Regions from separate parts of the Lutispora sp. QWL-02 genome, predicted to be linked through region 3. Evidence: riboswitches for the same ligand, from Rfam matches in the RefSeq annotation. Region 3 holds a riboswitch; each other region holds the start of a gene.
The links. Region 3 has a riboswitch for cyclic di-GMP ahead of AC4HCY_RS18940 (signal peptidase I). Riboswitches for the same ligand answer to the same signal wherever they lie in the genome.

Region 1: it holds a riboswitch for cyclic di-GMP, as region 3 does, so the genes downstream of both, AC4HCY_RS15095 (glycerol kinase) here and AC4HCY_RS18940 (signal peptidase I) in region 3, are expected to answer to the same signal.
Region 2: it holds a riboswitch for cyclic di-GMP, as region 3 does, so the genes downstream of both, AC4HCY_RS04850 (chemotaxis protein CheX) here and AC4HCY_RS18940 (signal peptidase I) in region 3, are expected to answer to the same signal.

The regions. Positions count from the first base shown of each region.
Region 1 is NZ_CM177762.1:3,180,601-3,185,211, reverse strand. Features, by position in the region: gene AC4HCY_RS15105 (amidase domain-containing protein) at 1-91, opposite strand, end outside; gene AC4HCY_RS15100 (cysteine desulfurase-like protein) at 240-1,496, shown strand; cyclic di-GMP riboswitch class I at 1,674-1,759, shown strand; partial or broken gene AC4HCY_RS15095 (glycerol kinase) at 1,999-2,197, shown strand; gene AC4HCY_RS15090 (AAA family ATPase) at 2,249-3,730, opposite strand; gene AC4HCY_RS15085 (hypothetical protein) at 3,730-4,272, opposite strand; gene AC4HCY_RS15080 (DUF378 domain-containing protein) at 4,433-4,611, shown strand, end outside.
Region 2 is NZ_CM177762.1:1,104,204-1,108,814, reverse strand. Features, by position in the region: gene AC4HCY_RS04860 (MATE family efflux transporter) at 1-1,283, opposite strand, end outside; gene AC4HCY_RS04855 (serine hydrolase) at 1,364-2,452, opposite strand; gene AC4HCY_RS04850 (chemotaxis protein CheX) at 2,558-3,025, opposite strand; cyclic di-GMP riboswitch class I at 3,146-3,229, opposite strand; gene AC4HCY_RS04845 (hypothetical protein) at 3,507-3,725, opposite strand; gene AC4HCY_RS04840 (amidohydrolase family protein) at 4,092-4,611, opposite strand, start outside.
Region 3 is NZ_CM177762.1:3,966,873-3,971,483, reverse strand. Features, by position in the region: gene AC4HCY_RS18945 (Tex family protein) at 1-815, shown strand, start outside; cyclic di-GMP riboswitch class II at 990-1,073, shown strand; gene AC4HCY_RS18940 (signal peptidase I) at 1,336-1,902, shown strand; gene AC4HCY_RS18935 (TasA family protein) at 2,057-2,587, shown strand; gene AC4HCY_RS18930 (TasA family protein) at 2,626-3,708, shown strand; gene AC4HCY_RS18925 (hypothetical protein) at 3,804-4,611, shown strand, end outside.

The DNA.
Region 1 (4,611 bases), 790 kb from region 3:
ACTTAAAGCCTGGGTTTGGGGATAAGGCAAAAGTTTTCGCATAATTTACCGCACGTGCTCGATTATACCTATTTTGTCTGTCTAAACCCATAGCTACCTCCTTATAGTTATTCATATTACTATTTTATGAATGGGATTGGGATATGTTCGTTAACTGGGTGTCCTTTTTCTATAGCTTTTAGGTGAGATAAATTGTATAATAAAGCTGAATATTCAAATAAAATTTAGGGGGATTTGCGATGAAATACGATGTTGAAGCTATGAGAAAACAATTTCCTGCTATGGAAAGAAAGATAAACGGATACCCTGCCGCATATTTGGATGGGCCAGGAGGCACACAGGTACCCCAAAGGGTCATCGACAAGGTAGTAGATTATCTCACATGGCATAATTGCAATATTCACGGAGTTTTTGCCACCAGCGTTGAGACAGATAATATGCTTTTGGAAACCAGAAAAGCTTTTGCAGATTTTATTGGATGTTCTTGGGATGAGGTTTCCTTTGGTGCCAATTCTACAACAATAAATTTCAACCTTGCTTCTGCTATAGCCAGAGATCTTAAGCCCGGGGATGAAGTGATTATTACTGATATAGATCATGAGTGCAATAGAGGACCCTGGGAGATGCAGGAGGAAAGGGGTATAATAATACATAATGTCAAGGTGGATCTGGAAAAGTGTATAATTGATATGAACGACTTTAAAAGCAAGCTCAATGATAAAACCAAGGTTGCAGCGTTCAACTATGCTTCAAACGGAGTAGGGACTATCAGCGATGTGAAGACAATGGTTTCAATGGCTCATGAAGTAGGAGCACTTACTATTGTGGATGCAGTACACTATGCTCTTCACGGCCCTATAGATGTTAAAGACTTGGATACGGATTTCCTTTTCTGTTCTGCATATAAGTTCTTCGGTCCGCATATTGGGGTACTATATTCCAAAAAGGAGAAATTAGAAGGGCTAAGGACTATAAAAGTTAAAGAACAGGATGATTTTGCACCTTATAAATTTGAGACCGGGACATTAAATCACGAAGGAATAGCAGGAGCTGCAGAAGCTATAGAGTTTATTGCTTCTATAGGCGAGACCTACGGAAGTGAATTTGAAAAAGAGTTAAAAGGCTTCATAGGCAGAAGAAGAAATGTGGTCGCCGGTATGTTGGCTCTGGAAGCTTATGAACAGCCGATAACAGAGCATTTTATAGATGGATTGGAAAGAATACCGGGAGTTAGAATTTATGGTCCTCCAAAGGGATATCCAAGAACTTCGACAGTATCCTTTACCATGAAAAACAAATCTCCGAGAGAAGTAGCCGAATATCTTTCAGACAGAGGCATATTTGTGTGGGATGGAGATTTTTATGCTTCAAAACTGGTCAGGGTTTTAGGCTTGAGAGAGAGCGGCGGGCTGGTGCGTGTAGGGCTTGCTCCATACAATACGATGGAAGAGATAGATAGAACGCTGAATGCTATCAGAGAATTAGCGGAGAAATAAAATTCCGATGCAGCTTGTTTTAGTGCTAGATCTGGATAAATATACTGATAGCCTTATAAATAATAGCCTATAATACCTGCAAATTATATAAAAAAACAGGGTCTTTAGTGCTAAATAAATGTATATTTAGACATATGTCCACGAGTTGAATACAGGAATATAATTCAATTAAACAAAACTTGATAAAGGCAAACCCATCGAAAGGTGGCGACGCAAAGCTATAGGGGCTACAGTGAAGATTACTAAGCCAGCCAGTTGCCGTGCTAAATAATGTGGATGCGTTATTTATAAAGTCGCTATCTTATGATTGGCGGCTTTATTTAGTTCAATATGCATATAATCAAGCGTTGCTGTCGGCATTATGAAAGGCATTTTTCGCCATAACGGGGAAGGGGTGAGAAGTATTGGGAATAGTTATTGCAGCATCATTTTTTATTTTTGTTGCTTTATTCTTTATATCTACTTATCTTATAGTAAACAGTAAAGAGATTGTATAGATTCAAGAATGATAGAGACAACTGCGTTGGGTGCCTCATATTTGGCGGGTCTCGGTTCAGGTCTTTGGAACAGCAAGGATGAAATACAAAAGGAATGGACTTCTTGATAGGATATTCATACCATGCATGAGTAATGAGCTGAGAAATGAAAAATATATAGGATGGGAAAAGGCTGTGGAGAGATCTATGGAATGGTGCAAATAAGCAAAAATATTGTCATCCTCAGGCTTATAGCCTATAGAATGACAATATTTTTTATGCGGCTTCTTTTTTGATCAAAGCTCTTAGCTCATCACCGGACAGAGTTTCTTTATCCAATAACTCGCTGGATACATCCTTCAATATTTGTATGTTTTCATTCAATAGAGAAAGGGTGCTTTTTTCTACCTCTCCCAATATGGATGAAATAGCATTGTGAAGTTTTTCCTTTGGCAAATCTTCGGCCGATATTATGCCTAATTCAGACATGCCTCCATATACTATATGGCGGGCAAGGTCCGATGCATTCTGAAAATCGCTTGACGCTCCTGTGCTTCTGGAGCTCAACAGAACCTCTTCGGCCAGAGCTCCGGCTAAGGATACTGCGATGCGGCCATTAAGGTAATCACAGGTATAAAGAAACATATCGTCTTCCTGTGTATTGCGCACATAACCAAGAGCATTGCTCCTTGATGCAACATTCACACTGGCTACGGAATGCGGGAATAAAAGCTCTCCTATCAGAGCATGGCCTGATTCATGTATTGCAATTCTAAGCTTCTCATCGACACTGGGAAGCCTGTCAAGCTTTTCTCCCATCATAACCTTTTCAATAGCATTTTTAAAATGCACGGAAGATATTTCTTTTGATTCATCTCGCATTGCCAATATGGCCGCTTCATTGGCTACGCTTTCCAGCTGGGCTCCGGAGAACCCGAAGGTATCCCTTGCTATAGCCTCTATTTCGACTTCTGCGGATAAAGGCTTATTCCTTGTATGGAGCTTTAAAATATGAGCCCTTCCCTTTTTATCGGGCAAATCAACCTTTACAATGCGGTCAAATCTTCCGGGGCGCAGGAGCGCCGAATCCAGCATATCCGACCTATTAGTCGCTCCAATCACAAGGACTTTTACCTCATCGTCAGAAGAAATTCCGTCCATTTGGACCAAAAGCTCGTTGAGTGTCTGATCGTGTTCCTGGTGGCTGTGGTTTTGTCCTCTTTTTCCGCCCAGCACCTCGATTTCATCAATGAAGATTACGGCACTGTGCCTGTTCATCCTTTTTGCAGCTTGTTTGGCCTGGGTGAATAGCTGACGAACCCTTTTGGCGCCTACACCTACATACATTTCTACAAATTCAGAGCCGCTGGCTGATAAAAATATGGAATTGGTGTATTGAGCTGCAGCTTTTGCCAATAGAGTTTTTCCTGTTCCAGGGGGCCCGTTCAATAATATACCCTTTAATGGGCGAATACCTAAGGCTTTTAGCTTGTCATTGCTTTTTATGAATTCAAGGGCTTCCCGCAGCTCATTTTTAGCTATCTCTTGTCCTCCTATATCGTTGAAAGAAATGGAGCTATCCTTTCTTCCTTCGCCAACAGAAGAGCTTTTTACTTTTAATAGCTTGCTGTCAGTGATAAAATATATTGCTCCTGCAAAACCTATAAGAAAAATTAAAGGCAATATATCAAACCCAAGCAAACTTAAAAATACAATTATTGCTGCAACTGCACCAATAATATGTTCCTTATAATTCATTATTTTAAATCACCTGCTTTCTGTGTTTGTCTTGGTATAAGCTTGTACAAAGATTTATCGTTTTTAGTTATATGCAGGTATATATATTTACTATCGATGTTTATTTTAGATTCGCCGCCAATAGATTTTGCTATAGCATCACTCTTTTCTACAAGACTTGGGAAGCTGCCGTCTATTAAAGCTTTTTCAATATAAATGCTTATATCCGAATAAAGCTTTTCTAATTCATCGCTGCCTGTATCCTTGATGTTTATCTTATATGCTTTACCTTTTAATGCTTGTATAGCTTTTTCATTGATCTCTGCATATGTCTTTTGAAAATTGGAAATATTATTTAAAGATATATTAATGATTATTGGCTCATATATTTTTGATGGTTTTTCTAAAACAACGTTTTGAACTCCATTTATACTTTTAAGTCCGCTATTCAAAGGCATAGCTACTGAATAATTTTGCCATAGAAAACGTGCTCCATATAAAACGAGCAAGGTAGCAATAAATGCTAATGTGCCCTTAATTATTTTTGTGGCCTTTATGTTCATAATCCACCTCCATGTTTACATAATATTATAACACGGTTTTTAATTATGGACTAATGACAAATATTTGAATTGATTGTATAAAGATAATAGGTATTGGAAAAAATTATCATACATAAGTATATATAAGAAATATTTATGTTAGGAAAGGGAGGTGAATGGTATGGATAGGCTTTCACTAATATTGGTAATTATAGGAGCTTTGAATTGGCTTTTGGTTGGTTTATTTCAATTTGATCTGGTAGCCGCTCTTTTTGGAGGGCAAAACGCTGTGCTTAGCCGTATTATCTATACATTGGTCGGATTAGCAGGTCTATGGTCAATAAGCTTATTGTTCAGAGA
Region 2 (4,611 bases), 1.6 Mb from region 3:
TCCACTCCGTATTGCAAGGCAGTAGCAGCCCAAACATAGCTGATACTTCCGTTTATCAAAAATACGATTGCAAAGATCAAAGGAAGTCTGAACAGGAAATTCGTTACCAGAGATATCCTAAAGGGACCTTTAGTATCCCCGGCTCCTTTGAGAGCACCCGACATAACCATTCCGACAGCTATGGGCACCTGCTCAAAAGCCCCTATCCTGATAGCCTTTGAAGCCTCCGCAACCGAAGCCAGATCTGTGCTGAAAACCCTCATTATGCTGTAAGGGAAAAAGAAAAACGCAAGCCCCACGGCTCCCATAAGCAAAGATGCATATGCTACAGATCTTTTGGCTATTCTTTCAGCCGTATCCCGATCGCCTGCTCCAAGACTCTGGCCTACCAAGGCCGCTGCTGCAACGGCGAATCCGTTGCCGGGCATAAAGGATAAAGACTCAGCCGCCACAGCCAGGGAATTAGCTGCAAAAGCTATGGTGCCCAATTGGGCTATCCAGAATGAGGATAAAAGCCTGCTGCCCTCATTCATAAAGGTCTCCATACCTGCAGGCATGCTGAGATTTATCAATGTATTAAGAGATTCCTTCTTGAAGTTGAACATATTTTTTCTCCTGAGCTTGATGCCATTGGTGCCCTTTACAAGAAAAGCAAAGCATATGAAAAAACCTATGGCCTGTGAAGCTGCAGTGGCTATAGCTGCGCCATCAGCTCCCAAAGCTGGAAAGCCCAGCTTGCCGAATATCAATACATAATCTCCTACTATGTTTATCGCATTGGCTATCATGGCAGAAATCATCGGTACCACCGTATTGCCCGCAGCCCGTAAAATAGAGCTTGATATGATCAAAGGTATTACAAAAAACGTGCCTGTAAAGACGATCCTTGAATAAGCACTGCCTATCCTGATCACTTCAGGATCTTTGACTATGGCAGTGAATATTGACCTGGCAAAAATAATGCCTAAAGTACCCAGTATCAGCGCCACTATTATTCCCAGGCTTATAGCAAGCCCTGCTATGTATTCCGCCCTTTCATTATCCTTTGCCCCTATATTTCTGGCTACAAGTGCTGTAGCGCCTATGCCTATAGCTCCCATGACATTGCCCAGGGTAAACATGATCTGTACCCCTAAGTTTACACCTGCAATATCCGCTGCCGTAAGCCTTCCTACCATTGCGGTATCAGCTGTCCAGACAAGCGTATGAGCCATCATCTCTGCGATTGCAGGCAATGCCAAAGCAAAGATTCTGCTGTCCATTCTTTTATCTATCAAAGCCATATGATCCTCCAAATAATCTTTTTCGCAATATATATTGTACCAAACACTGATAAATACTCCAATAAAAATTTAAGGCTCCTTCAATTTAAAGGAGCCTGTGAATGATTCTCAACAGCTGTTCGCTTTGCCATATAATTGTATATTTCTTTTGCCAGAGCCCTATATGCAGCCTGCACCGATGTTTGGCTGCCTAAGCTCATAACAACCATAATATATGGATTATCCTTCAAATATATTATGCCTGCATCATTATATACGCCGCTGTCATTGGTTCCCGTCTTATGGGCTACCGGAGATTTATATCCGATGCCCTGGGGCAGCCTGTTGCTGTAAATATTGTTTCTCAGGGATTCATCAAAATATTTGCTGTTAGCCTCCCCGAAGGTCTTGCCCTCATAAAGCAGATCCAAGATATGCCCCAGATCCCTTGGCGTGGTCCTGGGTCCTTTGCTGGCGCCGTACCTTTTGATGTTTTCATTATATGACATAGCCGGAGCAGGGCCTATCTCACTATATACATAGGTATTCTTCAGCCCCAGCTCTAAAAAAACTTCATTGAGCTTAACGTTGCCGAAATGCCTCAGCAATGTATTAAAATATCCGTTAACGGAATGAGTTATCATCTTATAGGTGAGCTGCTTCATGTTATACTTGCTTCCTGTAATTTCATCCGTATACTCTTTATCGATATCCAACTCTCCCAAATTATTTAAATAATATACCACTGCCGCCGCTGCCAGCTTGCAGGTTGACGCCGTCTGGAAAAAGCCCTCGCCTTCAAACTTGTCGGATAGCTTGCTGCCGTTGTAATCATATTCATAGCCTGTTTTTAATTCCTTTATATATATGCCTATGGTACCTTTTCCGCCGTTTTTCGCAAAGCTATTCACTTGTTTCTTTACCATGGCATCAATATCATCATAGAAGCGCTTTTCCGCCTCTGCCATCCTTTGCTCTTCTATCTCTGAGTCCTGCCCGTCCTCCTGCCAATCCGGATCACTTATCAACCCCTCGAAGGGCAGCCTATTTTTCTGCACCGCGTCTCCTGTTGTCTCGTCTTGCTGAGCTGATGCATTGGGCTCTGTAAGCCCTTCGCAGCATGGCAAAATAACAGAGGTAAAAGTAAATGATAAAATAAGAATGAAAGTCAAGATTCTTTTATTATTCACGAAACCACCCAGCCTTCCAGAAATTAAGAAGCAACAAAAGTTCTCCTGAATTTTAGATATGCTGTAGGACGGGTGGATATTACATCAAATTGACTGTTTTACCTATCAGTTTTCTACATATGATATATCCAGTTCTATTTTAGCGTTATCGTCTAATATTAAGGGTATGCACACAACCGTTGATTTAGCTGCACTTAATTGCATGTTATCTCCGGTTAAGACTGTGGGAGGCGTTATATCCACATGAATATTTTTTTTCGAAAAAATTGTTGCCGTATTCCCTAATATCATATTGCACAGCTCTGCAATGGCGCTTTTGGACATTTCATCGAGGGTCTGTATAGGCATTCCGCCCATCATTGCAGAAACGATCTTATAAGCTGTTTCATAATCAAAAGATACTACTACATTTCCGCGAATTTTACCTGCCAGGCCTATTATAATCATAACTTTGTCGCCGGTATATGGTGTGGCTTTAACATATAGCTCTCCAATGGCAGGCTCAAATCCAGTGGTTTGCCTTATCACGCTTCGACTTGCTGTGATGAATGGATTTATATATTCAACGTTCATTTACTGGCTCTCCTTTTATATGTAATTTTTGCTGCTTTAAACGGGATATACACCAATCCCGCTTACAAATCAAAAAAACCATAGTACAAATTTACCACGGTTTGAATAAGACAGTACTCCTATTGCAGCCCGACTATCGTAGTGTCCCACATTAGACTCGTAGCTTTGCGTCCCTGACTTTCGACAGGTTTGCCCATTATTGATTATACAAATTATTTTTATATTACCATCTGAAAATTGATATGTCAATATTTATCTTCTTTTCGGCATGCTGCATAACAGGCTATATCGTGAAGTTAGGTTGTCAATCCTTGAGTCGTTTACCTTTACAGGAGAGCTTTATTGAAGAAATGACATAATCCACCAGAGGTTATGGACAGGTCTTTTAAAAAAGTATATAGGTATTTTGAGATGAAGAAACTGTGCCATGAGGAGGAACCTGAGCGTTATATGGATGTCAGGCATGTATGCAAATGTGGTTCTATGCTGTCTTAGCTTTGGTTTCTACCAGTTCTATATCAGCTATGTGAAAATCGGCTCTGTTTGTTACGATCCAATCGAAATACTGATAATAAACCTTGAAACAGCTTCCTTTCTTATAAGGAAATCCATGCTTCTGATACCAATCCGTCTTCAATCTTACCTTGTCCCCATAATTATAGCTGCTGCACTCATATTCTTCGCATTGATCCGGTTTCATTTGATAATCCGCTCCTTTAAAATTATTTTATAACGTGCAAGCTCCAAACCTCATAATATAAAGAAAATAAAGACCTCCTAATCCATAGAAAGATATAGGAGGTTAAGAAACTCTGTATCTAAATGTTTAATATAGTGTCACTGCTCAAAATTAAGGTAATCTGTAAACAGGCATCATAAAATACAGTTTACATAATTGCCCCCTAATCTTAACTCAATTATAGTTTTCACACCCTTCAATGTCAAATGCTTCACCTCAGATGGTAGCAACTGTGAGACTATATAGAAGGCATGAATCGATTTAGATGTGTATCTTTAAGAATACTTCCATTTCTCTCCTTCTACATAGCTTGAACTATATTCATCTTTATTTTTTATATACTACTTCACCATTAATAATTGTATAGGCAACAGTTGCATTCGTATCTACCGCAGGCATCCCCTTAAAAATAACTATGTCTGCATCCTTACCTTCCTCAATAGAACCTACTCTGTCTTCAATGCCCAATATCTTGGCAGGATTGATTGTCAGCATATTGAGCACTCTCTCTATATCTCCGCCAAAACGAATTACTTCACCGGCTTGTATAATGATTACCTCCGGGTTTAATATGGGACCGTCAGTCATTATCGCACAGTTTACTCCTTTTTTGTCCAATTCCACCAGGACTCCTATGTCGATTTTGCCGCACTCCCCCGGCAGTAAAGGTACACCAATAGGTCCATAAATAACTCCTCTGCAGCCCGAGTCGACTATATCATCAATAAAATCACCGGCTCCCCAAGCATGATCAAGGGTAAACTCCACATTAAATTCCTTTGCTATCCTAATAGTTGTAAGCATATCAAACTGCTCGCAATGGACCTTGATGGGTATTTCCCTTCTA
Region 3 (4,611 bases):
TGGTCAAAATAGATCCGAAATCCATAGGAGTAGGCCAATATCAGCATGATGTGTCTCAGAAAAATTTATCGGGAGCCTTAAACGCTGTGGTGGAGGACTGCGTGAACTCTGTCGGGGTAGATCTGAATACTGCCACTCCGTCTCTTCTGCAATATGTATCCGGCATAAACTCTGCAGTGGCAAAAAATTTGGTGGCCTATAGGGAAGAAGTCGGCAAGTTCAAGAGCCGAAAGGAGCTTTTGAAGGTGAAAAAGCTTGGAGAAAAGGCCTTCGAACAGTGCGCGGGCTTCCTGAGGATACCCGAATCCCAAAACATACTGGATAATACGGCAGTGCATCCTGAATCCTATGAAGCAGCTACGATACTGCTTGAAAAGCTGGGATGTGATAAAAGCGAGCCCAAATTACTGGCAGAAGTCCTGCAGCAGGTCAACGGCCTTAATGTTGAAAAGCTTTCGGAGGAGATAGGTGTAGGAGTGCCTACATTGAGGGATATAATAAAGGAACTGCAGAAGCCGGGCAGAGACCCAAGAGATGAGATGCCTAAGCCCATTTTTCATACCGATGTGCTGGAAATGAAGGACCTGAAGCCGGGCATGATACTTACAGGGACCGTGAGGAATGTAATAGATTTTGGAGCCTTTGTGGATATTGGCGTCCATCAGGACGGTCTGGTCCATATATCGGAGCTGGCAGATAAATTTGTTAGGCGTCCCATGGAAGTTGTACAGGTTGGGGACATTGTAAAGGTCAAGGTGCTGGAGGTGGATCTGGAAAGAAGCCGGATAAGCCTGAGCATGAAGGGCTTGAACTGATCCGGTCCGCCGCCCTGAGCGGCAGCAAAGGAATGAAAAAAAAGGTATAATCGGAAGAAAAAGCAAAGAACCAATAAAACATTGTTTTAAAAAAAATATAAAACGACAACTGAATATAACAAAATTTGCCTTCCCACCTATAGTAATATAGTCCTGTAGAAAATAAGTCCTTTATACTATATGGGAGGCAATGAGATACACTTTCTAAATGGGCACCTGGAGTGTATTTAGCCAATGGTGCAACCGACCCATCTACTTACAAATGTAGGTGGGTTTTTCTATGTGTGCCAGGCATGGCTTTAAAATAATTATTTTTCTCCTTCGATGGCGCTTATCATTTATTTGGAGCAAATGCATAAAATATTTCCATAGAATAAAATTCTAAGGAATAAAAAAGATGGAAAAGTCAATACTATAGCTGCAAATATAGTAAAAAATTCCTATGTATATAGGAATAAAACCTTATTCATGTCCATATATTTAACTAAAAAAATCAGAGGGATACGGGGGGAAGGAACGATTGATAAAAAAGTATATCAAAATATTCTTTGATGTGGTCTGTGCAGCCTTGGTTTTGTGCCTTGCACTTTTTATTTTTTCCTCTTTCAAAGCGAAATCAGATCCAAAGCATGTTCCCGGTATCGGAAGCTTCAAATTTATGTATGTTCTGACGGGCAGCATGAGCCCTGCTATTAAGCCGGGAGATATGATAATAACAAAGGCTGTAAAGATGGAGGAACTGGATAAAGGGGATATCATAACCTTTAGAGCCTCCGGAAACACATTGGTGACTCACAGGATAACAGATAAAAATCCGGACGGAAGCTTTGTCACCAAAGGAGATGCTAATAACGTAGAGGATTTAGACCTTAAGGCCAATAGCGAAAACATCGTAGGCAAATACATTTTCAGGATACCCAAAGGGGGATATGTGACCAAATTCATCCAGACTCCCATCGGCATGGTGCTTTTTATATTGGTACCCGTAGGGGTGCTGGCTGGAGGAGAGATAAAGAATTTTCTAAAAGAGATGGATGAAGAAGAAAAGAGTAAGAAAGAAGAAAAAGCTGAGGATATAAGGGGCTAGCCCTTTATCAACATATATGCCCGTTAAGGATATGAAAAATACATGGGAAAGGAGTAATTTGGATAACAATGAATTTTTTCGTTAAAGATGGAGGATGACAGGGCTTAGGTTTCGGTATCAAAAAAAATAATTTAAAAATTGGGAGGAAGAAAAAATGAAAAAGAAAGCGATAATCAGTTTAGTATTGATAGCAATGCTGGCCTTTGGTATAGGTGCAGGATCCTTCGCGTGGTTCACAAGCCAGGCAACAAGTGCAGATAATGTGTTTACGGCAGGTACATTGGAGATTAAGGCTAATGAAACAGTTCAGTTTAGCAAAGATATTTCTAATATATATCCAGTTTGGTCCGATTCCAATACCATAAAAATTAGCAATACTGGCACATTGCCTTTGAAGTTTAGGGTAAGCATGACAACATCCAATGATACGGGGCTGTTCAGCGGCAATCATCCCCTTCAGATTAAAATAAATGACGGTGAGTGGGTCAATGTTGGAGCATTCCAGCCTGTAGAATTCAATACACCTTTAGCAGCCGCAGGAGAAACAGATTTAGTTATGAGTTACAGACTTCCTGAAGGAGCAGACAATAGCTATCAAGGTAAAGCAGGCACACTAAACTTTACTTTTGATGCAACCCAGACCGAAAATCCAGGATGGACTCAGCAATATACCCCAGCTAATTAATTGTGCAGCTTGCTAAAAAGTAAATAGGAGGAGATTGAATGAAAAAGAAATTTCTCGCTATGATGATAGCCGTAACTATACTCTTTAGCTTAGCTGGGGTCGGCACCATGGCATGGTTTACCAGCCAGGCAGCCAGCACAGCAGCGTTCCAAGCAGGCACATTGGAGATAGAAGCCGGTGGTGGAGAAGGCACTATAGCAAACTTTACAATACAGAATTTGCAGCCATCCTTTAATTACGAAGCTGAAAATGACAGAAACGAGCCGCCGCAATATGCCTATGATCCCGAAAAAGGATATTTTGACCTGATAAATAAAGGTTCATTGTCCTCAAAGGTTTATAGATTGACAGTAGAAAATGTAAGACAGAATAACCTGACGGGAGAGCCGGTTAGCGATGCGTTATTCAATGATTTCTTGAAAAAACTGTATGTAGCTGTAACCGCAAAGGCTTATGATGGCGTTGAAGATGATATCCTCTATGTAGGGAGCCTCTACAAAATGATATATGACAACGGAGGATATTTTGATCCCTTTATTTTTATGAATCAAGGAGATAATAGAAAGGTTGAATTTGCAGTAGCCCTTCATAAGAGTGCAGGCAACGAATTCCAGAAGCTAGGATTGAAGGCCGACTTCACTATACATGCAATGCAGGTAGAAGAGCCTCTGCCAGGTGAAGAGAATCCGACACAATATGCTGCATTATATAGCGGTCAGAACTTCTCGTTGAAAGCCAGAGAGGAATATCATACAGACGTTTATAATTCCCTGGATCCTGATGTAGGTTTTAATGGATACGGATATACCTTCCAGTTCAACGAAACCCAAAAGACATTTAAATCTATGGAATTAGAGCTCCGTCATGAGTCTGATAATAATCATGATGTGAAAGTAACAAGAGTCCTTCTGGTATTAGACAGATTGACTGAATTGGAAGGGTTGAATAGGAAGGATGTTGACTATAAAGAGGTATTGGGCTCCAACAATAAATATATATATATTAAGAAAGACGCTTTCTCATCTGATTGGAAATTGGTAAACGTAAGAGCCACATATACCAATGGTGATAATTCTGTTATAGATACAGAATGGGTGCCTTACTTTATAAATGCAGACTAAATAACTTCCCTATCCGCAGCCGGCATCATGGCCGGCTGCGGATAAATCCTAATAAGCGTTTAGCCCAAGGAGGTAGATAAAAGAGAGGTGTTTTCATGAAGAAAAGATTGATCTATATAATTCTTATACTATCCATAATGATGTACACATTAGGCCGCGGCTCCATATCATGGTTTATGAGCACTGCTTCCAGCGAAGCCAATGCCTTTACCGCAGGCACCCTCAATATGGCTATAGGAGAGGGGGAGAACGGTTCAGGGCAGATCGACCTTGGAGGACTGGCGCCTGATAGGGTATTGGAGCAAAGGACAAAGATAGTAAATAAGGGGACATTGCCCTGCGAATTATATGGTATAAGATTTTCCCGGGACAGTATTGCCGGACTGACCGATTTGTCGGATGCTTTGAATTTTCATATCTATTTTACCCATGGCAAAGATAAAGATATAACTGCTTTAGACATTCCTGTATTTTACAATTATGTAGATACTATAAAAGAAGACCTCATAATTTTTTATCCAATAACAGTTGAATCAGAAGATGAAATAACCATGGTATTCAGGGCTGAACTGGATCTGATGCAGATAGAAGAAAGACATCGCGATGCAGAAGATAGCCTGCTGGAATTTGAAATATTGGCATCTCAATTGGGTACTCCTCTTGGGGAGCTATCGGAGCGCTATGTGCTTTTAGAAGGAGATAAAGTTGTGCAGGAGGCGCTGAATGGCCTGGATGACTCAGATGTGCTTGTAGTAGAGGAAGGGGAATACCAATGCGACAGACTGATTTTAGATGATAAAGAGAATATATCAATAGTCGGTATTGGAGAGGGAGATATACCGGAATTCAAGCATATAGAGGATAGCAATAATAGCAAGAAGAGCAATCCGGATCAATATTTCT